Regions from separate parts of the Paenibacillus sp. TAB_01 genome, predicted to be linked through region 3. Evidence: riboswitches for the same ligand, from Rfam matches in the RefSeq annotation. Region 3 holds a riboswitch; each other region holds the start of a gene.

What was found. A riboswitch is a leader RNA that binds a small molecule or an ion and turns the genes downstream of it on or off. The one in region 3 is predicted to bind cobalamin.
Region 1: linked by a shared signal. The riboswitch ahead of ACHHV8_RS23165 (hypothetical protein) and the one ahead of ACHHV8_RS27645 (energy-coupling factor ABC transporter permease) in region 3 are both predicted to bind cobalamin.
Region 2: linked by a shared signal. The riboswitch ahead of nrdI (class Ib ribonucleoside-diphosphate reductase assembly flavoprotein NrdI) and the one ahead of ACHHV8_RS27645 (energy-coupling factor ABC transporter permease) in region 3 are both predicted to bind cobalamin.

What each region holds. Positions count from the first base shown of each region.
Region 1 is NZ_JBIFNP010000001.1:4,781,026-4,785,757, reverse strand. Features, by position in the region: gene nrdE (class 1b ribonucleoside-diphosphate reductase subunit alpha) at 1-3, shown strand, start outside; gene nrdF (class 1b ribonucleoside-diphosphate reductase subunit beta) at 28-993, shown strand; cobalamin riboswitch at 1,071-1,265, shown strand; gene ACHHV8_RS23165 (hypothetical protein) at 1,408-1,719, shown strand; gene ACHHV8_RS23160 (ABC transporter substrate-binding protein) at 1,729-3,003, shown strand; gene nikB (nickel ABC transporter permease) at 3,005-3,946, shown strand; gene ACHHV8_RS23150 (ABC transporter permease) at 3,943-4,732, shown strand, end outside.
Region 2 is NZ_JBIFNP010000001.1:4,786,430-4,791,161, reverse strand. Features, by position in the region: gene metE (5-methyltetrahydropteroyltriglutamate--homocysteine S-methyltransferase) at 1-614, shown strand, start outside; gene glyA (serine hydroxymethyltransferase) at 653-1,900, shown strand; gene ACHHV8_RS23185 (NUDIX domain-containing protein) at 1,974-2,471, shown strand; cobalamin riboswitch at 2,564-2,772, shown strand; gene nrdI (class Ib ribonucleoside-diphosphate reductase assembly flavoprotein NrdI) at 2,977-3,336, shown strand; gene nrdE (class 1b ribonucleoside-diphosphate reductase subunit alpha) at 3,323-4,732, shown strand, end outside.
Region 3 is NZ_JBIFNP010000001.1:5,677,972-5,682,703, reverse strand. Features, by position in the region: gene ACHHV8_RS27660 (Ger(x)C family spore germination protein) at 1-413, opposite strand, end outside; partial or broken gene ACHHV8_RS27655 (spore germination protein) at 470-1,834, opposite strand; gene nikR (nickel-responsive transcriptional regulator NikR) at 2,021-2,527, shown strand; cobalamin riboswitch at 2,614-2,808, shown strand; gene ACHHV8_RS27645 (energy-coupling factor ABC transporter permease) at 2,979-3,746, shown strand; gene ACHHV8_RS27640 (energy-coupling factor ABC transporter substrate-binding protein) at 3,743-4,027, shown strand; gene cbiQ (cobalt ECF transporter T component CbiQ) at 3,988-4,732, shown strand, end outside.

The DNA.
Region 1 (4,732 bases), 900 kb from region 3:
TAAGAAAGCTGGAGAGGAGTGACAGCAATGAGTGTCTGGAAAGCAGTGAACTGGAACCGTCCCGATGACGAGTTTACAGATACATTCTGGAAGCAAAATATTATGCAGTTTTGGACGGATGAGGAAATCCCGCTGTCCGACGACAAAATGTCCTGGCTGACCTTAACCGAAGCGGAGCGGGAGCTGTACATGAAGGTGCTCGGCGGGCTGACTTTGCTGGATACCGTGCAGGGCGGCGTCGGCATGCCGAAAATTCTTGAATTGGTTGACGGGCTGCAGCGCAAAGCCGTTCTCGGTTTTATGGGGATGATGGAGCAAATCCATGCCAAATCGTACAGCAGTATTTTTACGACCTTAGCTTCGACAGAAGAGATCGACGCCATCTTCCAATGGATTGAGAACAACCGTTTCCTGCAGACGAAGGCGGAGACGATCTCCCAATATTATAACGGCATCACTTCGCGCAAAGATTTGTATCTGGCGATGGCCGCTTCCGTGCTGCTGGAAAGCTACTTGTTCTACAGCGGCTTCTTTTATCCGCTCTACTTGGCCGGGCAAGGCAAAATGACGAGCAGCGGAGAGATTATCAATCTGATTCTCCGCGATGAAAGCATTCACGGCTTGTACGTAGGCATGCTGGCTCAGGAGCTTTATGCCCAGATGGATGAGGACGAGCAGCAGGCCGCTTATGAGACGCTGCAAGGCCTTCTGCGTTATTTGCATAGCAATGAGGAGCAGTACACCGAGGCATTGTATTCCGCTGTGGGCTTGACGGACGAAGTGAAGGCCTTCTTGCGTTACAACGCGAATAAGGCAATGATGAATCTGGGGCTGGAGCCGTTATTCCCGGACGAAGAGATTAATCCGATTGTCCTCAACGGGATCAATACCCGCACGAAGCAGCACGATTTCTTCTCCAAGAAAGGCAACGGCTATATTCGGACGGTGAATGTGGAAACGTTGACGGATGATGATTTTCTGTTCGGCGATTGACGCTGGCGCCAGCGCCAGCGCTTGCCCAAAACGGAATTTTAATATATGATCAGATAGATTTCAACCGAAATTCATAATTGCATATTGTGGGAACAAGGTGCTTTAGCGGCAGCTAAAGCTTAAAAGGGAAGTTCGGTGCAATGCCGACGTGGTCCCGCCACTGTAATGGAAGAGTCTCAGCAACGATGCCACTGGTCTTAGGATCGAACCGGGAAGGCTGCTGAAGATGAAGAATCCAGAGCCAGGAGACCTGCCTGTTCTGTCAGCACTGCTTTTACCTACGGAAGATAGGGAAGTGTTAAGGACGGCTTGTCGTTTGTTTCTCAACAATCGGGGCATCTTTACCTTTCTTCACTTCTGGGTAAAGATGTCTTTTTTGCATTTTACTTCAGAAAGAGAGAAGGAATCTTAGTCATGCTTCATTCATTTACACGCAACAAAATCACGCTTCAGCTTGTCTTGCTTGCCCTGTGTTTACTCCTTGCGATAGTGGGATGCAGTCCGGCTGCGCAGCCACAAGCTAATTCATCACCTGCATCCGGCAGCGCGCACCCGGAAGAAGTGGTTCTGGCCGCTCCGCGCGACCTGGCTCCAGGACCTCAGGATGCTTATTATACGAGCACCATTCTTTATGTGTGGGAGCCTTTAATTACAGCGTCCGAGGACGGACAGCCTGCTCCCAAGCTGGCCAAGTCTTGGACCATGTCGCAGGATGGCAAAGAGTGAACCTTTCAGCTGCGGGAGAATGTCAAATTTCATGATGGCGAGAAGCTGAATGCCGATGCGGTGATCGCTAACTTTAACCGGTACAAGCAGGTCAGCCCCAAGAGTTCACCGTTCTATACGTTAGATATCAAAAGCTCCTATCCAGGATTAAAAGACGTCGTCAAAATCGACGACATGTCCTTCAAGCTCGTCTTTGAAAATCCGCAGCCGACCTTGCTGTATTCGATGGTGAATTTCTCCAGCCCGATCTATAGTCCCAAAAATTTCAATGAAAAGGGAGATTTCAACGGACTCCCGCAAGGGACGGGCCCTTTCAAGCTGGTCGAGCATCAGAAGGATCAATATGCCCTGCTGGAAGCCTTTGACGGATATTACGGGGAGAAAGCGGCTGCCAAGCGGATTCGCGTTCGCGTGATTCCAGATCCCGATACCAGGCTTGCTGCGCTGAAGTCCGGCGAAATTATGGGGGTGATGGACTTGGGCGCGATCCCGCCGACCTTAGCGAAGGAGCTGCTGAAGGATTCGCAATTCGAAATATCGGCGACCAAATCGACGATCTCTCACTACCTGCACCCTAATGGGAAAAAAGCGCCTTTCGATAACCCCAATATGCGTCAAGCCGTTAGCATGATGATCGACCGTCAGCAGTTAGTGAAGGAGCTTTACCTGGGTTATCCAACGGCCACGGTGAATTTCTTGAATAACACCTCGCCTTTCTATAAAGATATGAAGCCGGACTACCGCCCGGAGGAAGCGAAGAAATTAGCTGTTGAAGTCCTTGGCAGTCAAAGAAAAAGCATCGATCTGATCGTTCCGACCTATGGCTTGGACCGCTATCCTTATAAAGCGCAAGCGGAGCTGTTCCAGTCCGTATTGAAGGATTTGCAGCTGGACGTCAATATCCGGATTCTGGACGGGGCGGCATTCAAGGAAGCGCAGTCCAAAGGGGATTATGACTTGGCTCTCGCCACACAAGGATTGCCGAACGGAGATCCGTATACGCTGTTCACCAACTATTTATCCAGCACGGGCTCCAGCAATAAGAGCTACAGCCTTGGATACAAGAATGACAGAGTGGACCAGCTGCTCAATCAAGTGAAAACCACCTTGAGTATGGACGAGCGGAAAAACATCTATAACGAGCTTCAGACGATTGCCGCATCCGATCTACCGACGATTCCCCTCTTTAACGATGCCAGCTTGATTGCTTACAACAAGAAAATTACAGGCTATAAAGCGACGATTTACGGAACGACGCTTCCCGAGCTCAAGTGGGCCTCTTAAGATGATGTACTTCTTGAGACGGATAGCGGCAGCCATTCCGGTCATGATGGGTATTTCTTTAATAGCTTTTGCTTTAAGTGCAGCTTCGCCCGGAGATCCTGCGGTCGAAGCTTTAACCTTGAATGGGGTCAACGAGCCGACGCAGTCCGAGATCGATGCCAAGCGAGCGGAGCTTGGACTGAACGATCCGATGGCGGTCCAATATATTCATTGGCTGTGGAGAGCCTGTCACGGGGATCTGGGAACATCCTACATGACGAAAGAATCCGTGAGCGGAGAACTCCTTCGCCGGCTGCCCGTCACGTTAAGCGTGTCGGGCATGGCTCTAATCATTGCCGTTGGGACAGGGATTCCACTGGGCATGCTGATGGCTCTAATGAAAAATACGGCCGTGGATCATACAGCTAGAATTGCAGCATTATCGTTGGTTTCCATCCCCGGGTTCTGGCTGGCTATTCTGATGATCACGGTATTCTCCGAAAAGCTTCACTGGCTGCCGACCAGCGGTTATGGAACGATAAAGCACCTCATCATGCCCGCCATCGTATTGGCAGCAGGAACGAGTGCGGTGCTGATGCGCTTAACACGCGCGGCTCTGCTTGAGGTATGGAATCAGGCTTATATAGTAACCGCCAAAGCCAAAGGACTGCGCGACATACGCATATTACTCATTCATGCATTGCGTAACGCGATGATTCCGCTCATTACCGTCATTGGTTCATACTTTGGAGCCATTCTGGGCGGTTCGGTCATTGTGGAAGTGATTTTTGCCATACCGGGAATAGGAAGATTCGCTATGGATGGGATCTTTCGCAGAGATTACCCTGTGATACAGGGCTATGTCGTATTTACGGGACTTGTCTATGTCGCCTTCAATGTATTGGTTGATTTCTCCTATCTTGTGATACACCCGCAATTGAGGCTGGGAGGGAAGCTTCAATGAAGCTGAAGCTGAAACGCGGCTTGAATGGGGGCCCCGCCAATGAAACGCTGATGAAGGGGGCTGCCGGGTTCGCATGTCTCGTGCTTCTGTTCGTATTATTATGCAGCTTCCTGGCACCTTGGATCGCGCCGTATGACCTCAATCAGGTTCAGATGTCGGAGCGTCTCGCTCCGCTCTCGCCAGCCCATATTCTGGGGACGGATACGCTGGGAAGAGATGTGTTCAGCCGGCTTCTTTATGGCGGAAGAGTCTCCATCGTTCTCGCCATTGCGGTAACGGCCGTTACGATGGGGCTCGGTCTGATTATCGGGACAATAGGAGGCTATTGGGGAGGCTGGATCGATGATCTCATCCAAGGGATCGTCAGCATTTTTCAAGGCTTGCCGGGCTTGGCGTTCATGCTTGCCATTGCCGGTACGCTGGGGCCCGGGATGAAGAGCTTGTTCATCGCCCTTATCGTCACTTCATGGCCGGAATTCTCGCGTGTCGTTCGCGGTGAAGTAATGAAGCTCCGCGAAGAACCTTATGTTGAAGGCATCCGCGCCCTTGGAGCCGGGCCTTGTTATATGATTCTCCGTCACATCCTTCCTAATATGATAGGACCATTAATCGTATTATTTACGATCCGGATCGGACGAGTTATTTTATCCATCGCTTCGCTGAGCTTTCTGGGACTTGGGCTTCAACCGCCGGAGGCCGATTGGGGAGTGATGGTGAATGATGCCAGGCCGTACTTCCGAAGCTATGCCCATCTTATGCTGGCTCCCGGGCTTTGTATTGCCATCG
Region 2 (4,732 bases), 890 kb from region 3:
CGATCATGAACTGGTCGTTTGTCCGTGAAGATATCCCGCGCGAGCAGATTGCTTATCAATTGGCCTACGCCCTACGACAGGAAGTTGAAGCCTTGGAAAAGGCGGGTATTGGTATGATTCAGGTGGATGAACCGGCGGTTCGCGAAGGATTGCCGCTCAAGGAAGAGGAGCAGGCGGGTTACCTTGCATGGGCAGTCAAAGCTTTCCGCATCGCCACTTGCACCGTTCAAAAAACAACGCAGATCCATACGCATATGTGCTACTGCGAATTCCATGACATGATAGATTCCATAGAAGCGATGGATGCGGACGTCATTTCCATTGAGACATCGCGCAGCCACGGTGAATTAATCCATAGCTTTGAGCTGAATACCTACAAGCTGGGAATCGGGTTAGGTGTTTACGATATTCATAGTCCGCGAATTCCGAGCGTAGAGGAAATGACGGGAATGATAGAACGCGCTTTGCGGGTGTTGGATCCTAAGCTGTTCTGGATTAATCCGGATTGCGGGCTGAAAACCCGTGGTCTCGAAGAAACGGTTGCTGCCCTGCGCAATATGGTTGAGGCGACCAAGGCGGCTCGTGTCAAATATGAGCATTTGCTATCCAAATAAGAAGCAGGGCATCGGCCGGCATAATGGAGGATGGGACAATGGAGCAGTTACGTAAACAAGACCCTGGAATCGTTGAGGCTATGAATCTGGAATTAAGCCGCCAGCGTGGCAAGATTGAATTGATTGCCTCGGAAAACTTTGTAAGTGAAGCTGTGCTGCAAGCGACGGGGACCGTGTTGACGAATAAGTACGCAGAAGGCTACCCGGGGAAAAGATACTACGGGGGCTGCGAATACGTCGATATCGTGGAAGATATTGCCCGTGACCGCGCTAAATTACTGTTTGGCGCCGAGCATGTGAACGTTCAACCCCATTCCGGCGCGCAAGCCAACATGGCTGTATATTTGGCCGCGTTGAAGGCGGGGGATACCGTGCTTGGCATGAGTCTTGCACATGGCGGTCACTTGACTCACGGGAGTCCCGTGAATGCTTCCGGAATTTTATATAACTTTGTTTCTTACGGCGTTAGGGAGAATGACGCGCGGCTTGATTACGATGAGGTTCGCAAGTTAGCTTTCAAGCACAAACCTCGTATGATCGTTGCCGGTGCGAGTGCCTATCCGCGCACTATCGATTTTGAATCCTTGGCGTCTATTGCCAACGATGTGGGAGCGCTGTTCTTTGTTGATATGGCGCATATTGCCGGACTTGTAGCGGCAGGCCAGCATCCAAGCCCGGTGCCGCATGCGCATTTTGTTACCACAACGACACATAAAACGCTGCGCGGCCCTCGCGGCGGCATGATTCTGTGCCGTAAGCCATGGGCTGCGGCCGTCGATAAAGCGGTGTTCCCTGGAACACAGGGGGGGCCGCTAATGCATGTGATTGCAGCAAAAGCCGTTTCATTTGGCGAAGCGCTCCAGCCTGATTTCAAAAAATATGCTCAGCAGGTTGTGAAAAATGCGGCAGCTTTGTCGGAATCGCTCCTGGCAGAAGGAATCGATCTTGTCTCTGGCGGAACGGACAACCACTTGATGCTAATCGATCTTCGCAGCCTCCATATTAGCGGTAAAGAAGCGGAGCATTTGTTGGACGAGGTCGGTATTACGGCCAATAAGAACGCGATTCCTTTCGATCCTGCCAAACCAATGGTAACGAGCGGTATTCGAGTCGGGACTGCTGCTGTGACCTCCAGGGGCATGGATGAGGGGGCCATGAAATCCATTGCCCAAATGATTGCATGGACACTCAAGAACCCGTCGAATGAAGCCGTTCATGAAAAGGTACGAGGCATGGTTAAAGATTTATCTGCGCAATTCCCGCTTTACCCGAGCCTGCAATATTAATTAACAAAGACCCGGTGCATAACGCATGACGCCGGGTCTTTGTTTATAACCCAAAAGCAAGTTGGTGATATGTATGATTTATGAGTTTCCCGGCGCCTTGCCCAATCAAAATATAATACTGACGAAGAATTGTCTGATTGAAGAGGCGAATTGTGTGCTGATTTTTGCCTTCTACCAAGGGAAGCTGGTTCTTGTTAAGCATCAGTGCCGCGGCTGGGAATTGCCTGGAGGCAGCAGGAAGGAAGGCGAAGCTGTTATCCAAACCGTGATCAGGGAGATGTATGAAGAGACCGGCGGTGAACTCGATTCGATTGAATGGATTGGACAATATTTAATTTTTGAACAGGAGCAGCTTGTATTTGTCAAAAACATTTATATCTCAAAGGTAAGTGTTCTTAGAGACCTGCCCGGCGGGTATGAAACCAGCGAGGTTATGCTGCTGGATACGATTCCAGAGCAGATTGAATTTATTAATGACCCTGCATTTAGCCCATTAATGAAAGACAACGTCTATTTGATTGCGTCGGATTGGATCAAGAAACACCCTCTCTTAGCCTCATTCCCCCTATGAAAAAGATATCCTCCCCAGGCAGGTCCCAGTAAAATAAGATCGAACTGTCCATTGACAAACACCATATATTGATATAAGTTATTTAATATCAACTATATATTGTTTGAACGGGTGCTTTTTCATTGTGAAGAATGAAGGAGCTTAATAGGGAAGACCGGTGAGAAGCCGGCGCGGTTCCGCCACTGTCAGAGAGGAAGACCGATCTAATATGCCACTGGCTTGGTGAGTCGAACAAGCTGGGAAGGCGGATCGATCATGATGATTCTCAAGCCAGGAGACCTGCCTGTTCATTGACACGGCCTGCGGAGAACAGGAAGGTGTCCGTGATGACTTTTAATGTGTGTGTATGTTCCATGCTCATTTTAGCGCATTCGGCCCTTCTATCGCCGAACGCGCTTTTCTATTATTGGAGGAAACGGTGCGCAGCCCATTGCTGCGTATAACCGGAGCTTCCCGGAAAGTAATCGGAATCAGCTTCGGAGGCTAAGGAAGGGGAAGAGGCTGCATGTTGATCGCTTATGATTCCAAGACGGGAAATGTACGCCGTTTTGTGGAGAAGCTGAATATGCGAATGATTCAAATTGAGGACAAGATGACGGTGGATGAGCCGTTCGTCTTAATTACGTATACAACGGGCTTCGGGCAGGTGCCGGCAAAAGTCCTATCCTTTCTTCAGAAGAATCACCGAAATTTAATAGGCGTTTCGGCCAGCGGCAACCGCAATTGGGGCGAGGGCTTTGCCCGCAGCGCCGATCTGATTGCGAAATTATACAAGGTTCCGGTACTCAGCAAGTTCGAGCTTTCAGGTACGAAGCAGGATGTGGAGAGGTTTAAACAGGAGGTGTGCGGAGTTGCTGCATATTGAATTGAATAATTTGCTGCTGCAGAGAGATCCGGAAGGTTTCTTTCAATTGGATAAAGACAAGGAAGCCGTACAGGCGTTTATGAAAGAAGTACATAGCAAGAGCGTCCATTTTGCGGACACGACTGCGAAAGTACGCTATATGATCGATCATGATTATTACGAGGATGTATACCGGCATTATTCGCAAGATGAGGTTGAAGAAATTTATACGATTGCTCATGGTTATGGCTTTGAATTTCCATCGTATATGGCCGCATCCAAGTTTTATACGGACTACGCGATGAAGAGCAATGACCGTGCGTTATATTTGGAGCATTATGCGGACAGGGTCGCGATTGTTGCCCTGCACCTCGCTGCCGGAGATATCCAAACTGCAAGGATGCTGACTGCGGCTATGATGGAGCAGCGCGTACAGCCGGCGACGCCGACCTTCCTGAATGCGGGTAAGAGCCGGCGCGGTGAGATGGTTTCGTGCTTTCTGCTCGAAATGGACGATTCGCTCAACTCCATTAACTATGTTCTCGCTACTTGCATGCAGCTTTCCAAAATCGGCGGAGGCGTAGCGGTGAATTTGTCCAAATTACGCGGTCGCGGCGAATCCATCAAGAATGTGGAAGGTGCGGCGAAAGGCATTATGCCGGTGCTCAAATTGATGGAGGATGCGTTCTCCTATGCCGATCAGATGGGCCAGCGCAGAGGGTCGGGCGCGGCGTATTATAATATTTTCGGCTGGGATATCCTGGAGCTGCTGGACAGCAAGAAAATCAATGCCGACGAGAAAACGCGGCTCAAAACTTTATCGATCGGCTTGATCATTCCCGATAAGTTTTACCAGCTGGCGGAACAGAATAAACCGCTGCATGTATTTGCCCCTTATTCCGTGTATAAGGCCTATGGCATGCATTTGGACGATATGAATCTCGATGAGATGTATGACACGCTGCTGGAGGACGATCGTGTGCGTAAGAAAGCCGTGATGAGCGCGCGGGATATGATGATTAAAATATCCATGATCCAGCTGGAATCCGGCTATCCGTACATTATGAATAAAAGCAATGCCAATCGTGCGCATCCGCTCAAACAGCTCGGTACGATCAAAATGTCCAATCTGTGCACGGAAATATTCCAGCTGCAGGAAACTTCGGAAATAGCGGATTATGGCCAGCCGGATTCGATCCGGCGCGACATTAGCTGCAATCTTGCCTCCTTAAATATCGTCAATGTGATGGAGCGCAGCAAATTGAAGGAATCCGTTCAAGAAGGAATTGTCGCGCTGACCGCGGTCAGCGATATGACGCACATCTCCAACGCCCCCGGCGTCGCCAAAGCGAACCGGGAGATGCATTCGGTCGGACTTGGCGCCATGAACCTTCACGGCTATTTGGCCAAAAACAAA
Region 3 (4,732 bases):
AACGTGTTCATCCGGATATCGGTCACGCGGAGCATAAAATCCAGCAGCGGCTGGATCCCGCTGCGGGCATACGATTCGCCGATGATGATCACCTTGAGGGCACCCCATGTGACTTTGCGGGAAAGATCCTTTTGAATGCTATGAAAAGCTTCCGCCAAGTCCCGGCCCGTCCGGTTTACCATGGAAAACGGCTTTTCTCTGCTTACAGTCTGTCCTTGTCCCGAAGTCATCCGGTTCGGCAGAAAAAATCCGAGCGACAGCTCCGTAAGCCCCTCCTTCGTCCGGTTCACCGTCATGAGCGTCACGAAAGCGCGGTCGTTTAACTCCTCTTTGGACCAGCAGCCTGCCAAAGGCATGAAAGCGATAAGACAGCACAGGAAGCGCAGGATTGGTTTCGCGAGACGTAACCGCATCGATTAGAGACCACCTTCGGCATTGGATTCCTTGCTTATCCGCATTGCGCCCCTTGCTAAGTCCGATTGCCGGGTCTAAGCTTGGGCCAAGGAATTCGGGCCAGCACATCTCCGAGCAGCTTGGGCTTTAACGGCACGAGCGGAGACAAATAAGGCTTGCCGAACGAATCCAGAGACAGCATATGAATGTAGACGATCAGCATTCCGACCAGCACCCCAAGCAAGCCGAAGACTGCGGCCATAAACAACAGCGTAAACCGCAGGAACCGGACGGCCAGGCTTAAGGCAAAGTGTGGAATGATGAAGGAGGAGATGCCGGTCAAAGCTACGATAATGACCATTGGCGCCGACACGATACCCGCTTGCACGGCCGCTTCCCCGACAACAAGGGCTCCGACGATCGATATCGTCTGTCCCAGCGCGGATGGAATCCGCTGCCCCGCCTCCCTGAGCACCTCGAAAGTGACCTCCATCATGAGCGCCTCCAGCACAGCCGGAAACGGCACGATATCCCGGCTGGACGCAATCGTAATGAGCAGATTGATCGGGATCATTTCAGGATGAAACGTTGTAATTGCCACATAGGCTGAAGGAAGAACCAACGTGACGAAATAGAACAAATAGCGTACCCAGCGAATCCAGCTGGAAAAGAAGGAGCGCTGGTAATAATCCTCCGCCGACTGCATGAATGAGAAGAAATTAACCGGCGCAATAATTTGGTTGGGCGTCCCCTCGGTCAAGATAAGCACGCGGCCTTCCAGCAGGGAAGAGACGGCGACATCGGGCCGTTCCGTATTGATCATCTGCGGGAACGGCGAATATAAATGGTCGTCGAGACACTCCTCTATGAAGCTGCTGCCGAGCACCTGCTGCGGCTTCAGCTGAGAGATGCGTCCGCGGATATTGTCGGCAAGGGAATCTTCGCAAATTCCTTCCATATACAGCATCAAGACGCCGGTCTGTGTCAGCTCGCCCAAAGTAAAAGCTTCGACCTTGAGCAGGGGGGATTTGATCCGCTGCCGGATCAACGATAGGTTCGTCTCCAAATCCTCGACGAACGATTCCTTCGGCCCGCGGATATTCCGCTCGTTTTTGGCCGTATCCACCGGACGCTTGGCCGGCTGTCCGAACGGGAACATCACGATATGCTCGCTGTAGTCGGACAGCAGGATGACCTCTCCAAGAAGCAGGTGCAGCACGGCTTTATCCGGGTTCGTTGTCATCTGGTACGGCGTCGTAAAAAAAGAATGATCTCTGTAAAGGCTGTGGACGGCCTGTTCGCCCGCCCCCTCCAGGGACAGCCCGCATAAGGGCTTGAACACGTGGGTTTGAAGCATTTCCATATGGACCGCCCCGTGAAAATAGACGATCTGCCACCGGACACCGCCGGTTTCGAGCAGCTGTACGACCAAATCGGAACGGTCCGTTAAGCTTGGAAGTAATGTATTCTATAGGTTCCATTGGGCACCAGTTTTATCCATGTTTTAAAGTATAATATGGCCTGTTACGCCGTTCTCTATGCAGACCCTTCCCATTTAAACCCTTTTATGCCTTCAAAGGCCCGTTGTGTTATTCGGTCCCCGAAATATGCTACAATAAGGCAAAGCATGTACAATTTTGAGGTGATCGGTTTGGAAAAAGACATATTAACCCGATTCGGCGTATCGATGCCGGAGGAGCTAGTCAATCAGTTCGATCAATATATATCCGAGCAAGGGTATACCAACCGTTCGGAGGCGATCCGGGATCTTGTGCGGAGGGTGCTGCTGGAGCCAAGACAGCTGAATGCCGATCAGCTGGTGGCCGGTACCATCGTCATGGTCTATGACCACCATGTAAGCGAGCTGCCGCTGACGCTGATGGAGCTGCAGCATCAATACCACCACCATGTGATTTCCACCATGCACGTGCATTTGAATCATGAGCAGTGTCTCGAAATTATCGTCGTACGCGGAAGCTTATCGAAGCTGAGGGAGCTGAAGCAGCAGATCCAGGTGCAGAAAGGCGTGTTATACGCAGAGCTTTCCGTCACTTATTTGGATGAGGAAGGGAAGGATGGCCGCCAAGGGCACTCGCATCCGCACGATCATTCGCATTCGCATGATCCGGACTGAGAGTCTTTACATCGCGGGCATAAGGCTGTACAATACCGAATAGCATCTAAGTAGGGGCTGACGAGCCCATACGGAGGATGACAACTATATACGCAATCGAACGGGGTGCCCTCGCGCAGGCGAGGGGTAACAGGGAATCGGGTGCAAGTCCCGAGCGGTCCCGCCACTGTATTCGGGGAGTTATCTTTCATTCATGTCACTCGATAGGCAAGAGCATCGGGGAAGACGAAAGAGCGCATGGATCCGAGAGCCAGGAGACCTACCTTATTCGACGCACCACAGACCTTCGCGGAGAGGAGAGGTGTACGGGACATAATAACGGCAGGGAATCCTTCCCCTTGGTCGTCTATTGATACGTACGCTTAAAGCCAATCCTTGAATGAGGATTGGTTTTTTTGACGTTTCGCGGTCGTAAGCTTCATCTTATTTCAAGAAACGGGAGGTTAGGTAATTGAAAGCGAAGAAATGGGTTAGTACACTGCTTTTGGTTTTGGGCTTTATCGTTTATTTTTCTGTGAATGAACCGGAGTCCGCGTATGCCATGCATATTATGGAAGGGTTCCTTCCTGTCGGCTGGGCGGTGTTCTGGTGGGTTGTGTTTATCCCGTTCTTTATTGTCGGACTCCGGGCTTTGAAGAAGATTACAAAGGAGACGCCCGAGCTGAAAATTATGCTTGGTCTGGCGGGGGCGTTTACGTTCGTTCTGTCCGCCTTGAAAATTCCGTCCGTAACAGGAAGCAGCTCCCATCCGACGGGTACGGGGCTTGGGGCCGTCATGTTCGGCCCTCTGCCGATGAGCGTGCTAGGCTCCATTGTACTTTTGTTTCAAGCGCTGCTGCTGGCTCACGGCGGTTTGACCACTTTGGGGGCCAACGCCTTTTCGATGGCCATAGCCGGACCGATTGTAGGCTACTGGGTGTATAAAGGGCTGATGCGTTCGACCGGCAAGCAAAAATGGGCGATCTTTACGGCGGCGGCCCTGGCCGACTTATCGACCTATGTCGTCACTTCGCTGCAGCTGGCGCTCGCGTTCCCGGCGGAGCAGGGCGGCATTCTGGCTTCCTTCGTGAAGTTCGGCAGCATTTTTGCCGTCACTCAAGTTCCGCTGGCTATCAGCGAAGGGCTGCTCACGGTATTGATCTGGAATTGGATGCAGTCGTACAGCACGGAAGAGCTGTCGGTGCTGCAGCGCAAAATGAAAGGAGCGAAGCAATCATGACAAGCCGCAGCAAAAACACGCTGATGCTGGCCGGTGTCATTTTACTGGCCGTGCTGCCGTTACTGCTCGTGAACGGGGATTTCGGGGGAGCGGACGACGCCGCAGAGCAGGTCATCGCCGAGCTTCATCCGAGCTACAAGCCTTGGTTTGCCCCGCTATTAGAGCCGCCGGCCGAAACGGAAAGCATGCTGTTCGCGCTGCAGGCCGCTATCGGCGCGGGCGTAATCGGCTATGCTATCGGATGGTTCAAAGGCAAATCGTCCAAATCGAAGCCGCAATGATTAAACTGATCGATACGTTTTCGTACCAAAACAAGCTGCGCTCCGTATCCCCATTGGGGAAATGCGGATTCGCAGCCGTTCTTTTTCTGCTCTCGTATTTGGCGCATCCGGCCGTACAGCTTGCAATCGGCGCAGCAATGCTGCTGTGGACGGTAGTCTATGCCGGTGTGCCGCTGAAATATTACGGCCTGCTCATCGGGGCACCCTGTTTGTTCTATGCCGCAAGTCTGCCGCCCATCGTATTGGAGCTTCATTCCGCAGACGGCGCTCTGATGGTGAAAGCCGCCACCGCCGCCTCTGCGCTGGGGAACCTCCCCTTATTTACACTGGCTCACACCACGGTATATGTATCAGGACTAGGTGTGGAAAGGGCGGCGGGGCTGTTCACGCGAATTATCGGCTGCTTATCCTGTCTGACCTTCGTCATGCTGACCACGCCGATGTCCGAGCTGTTTCAGGTGATGCGCAAATTACGCATGCCGCCTCTGGTGCTGGAGCTGATGCTGATCATGTACCGTTTCCTGTTCGTGCTGACGGAAACCGCCCAGCAGATGTATACGGCGCAAAAAGCCCGTGGCGGCCAATCCGGTTTTCAGGGCCGGCTGCACGATACATCCGTGCTAGTCGTCCGGTTATTCGGCAAGACGATGCAGCGGTATAGGGAGCTGTCCTGCGGACTGATAGCCAGAGGCTTCACCGGCGATA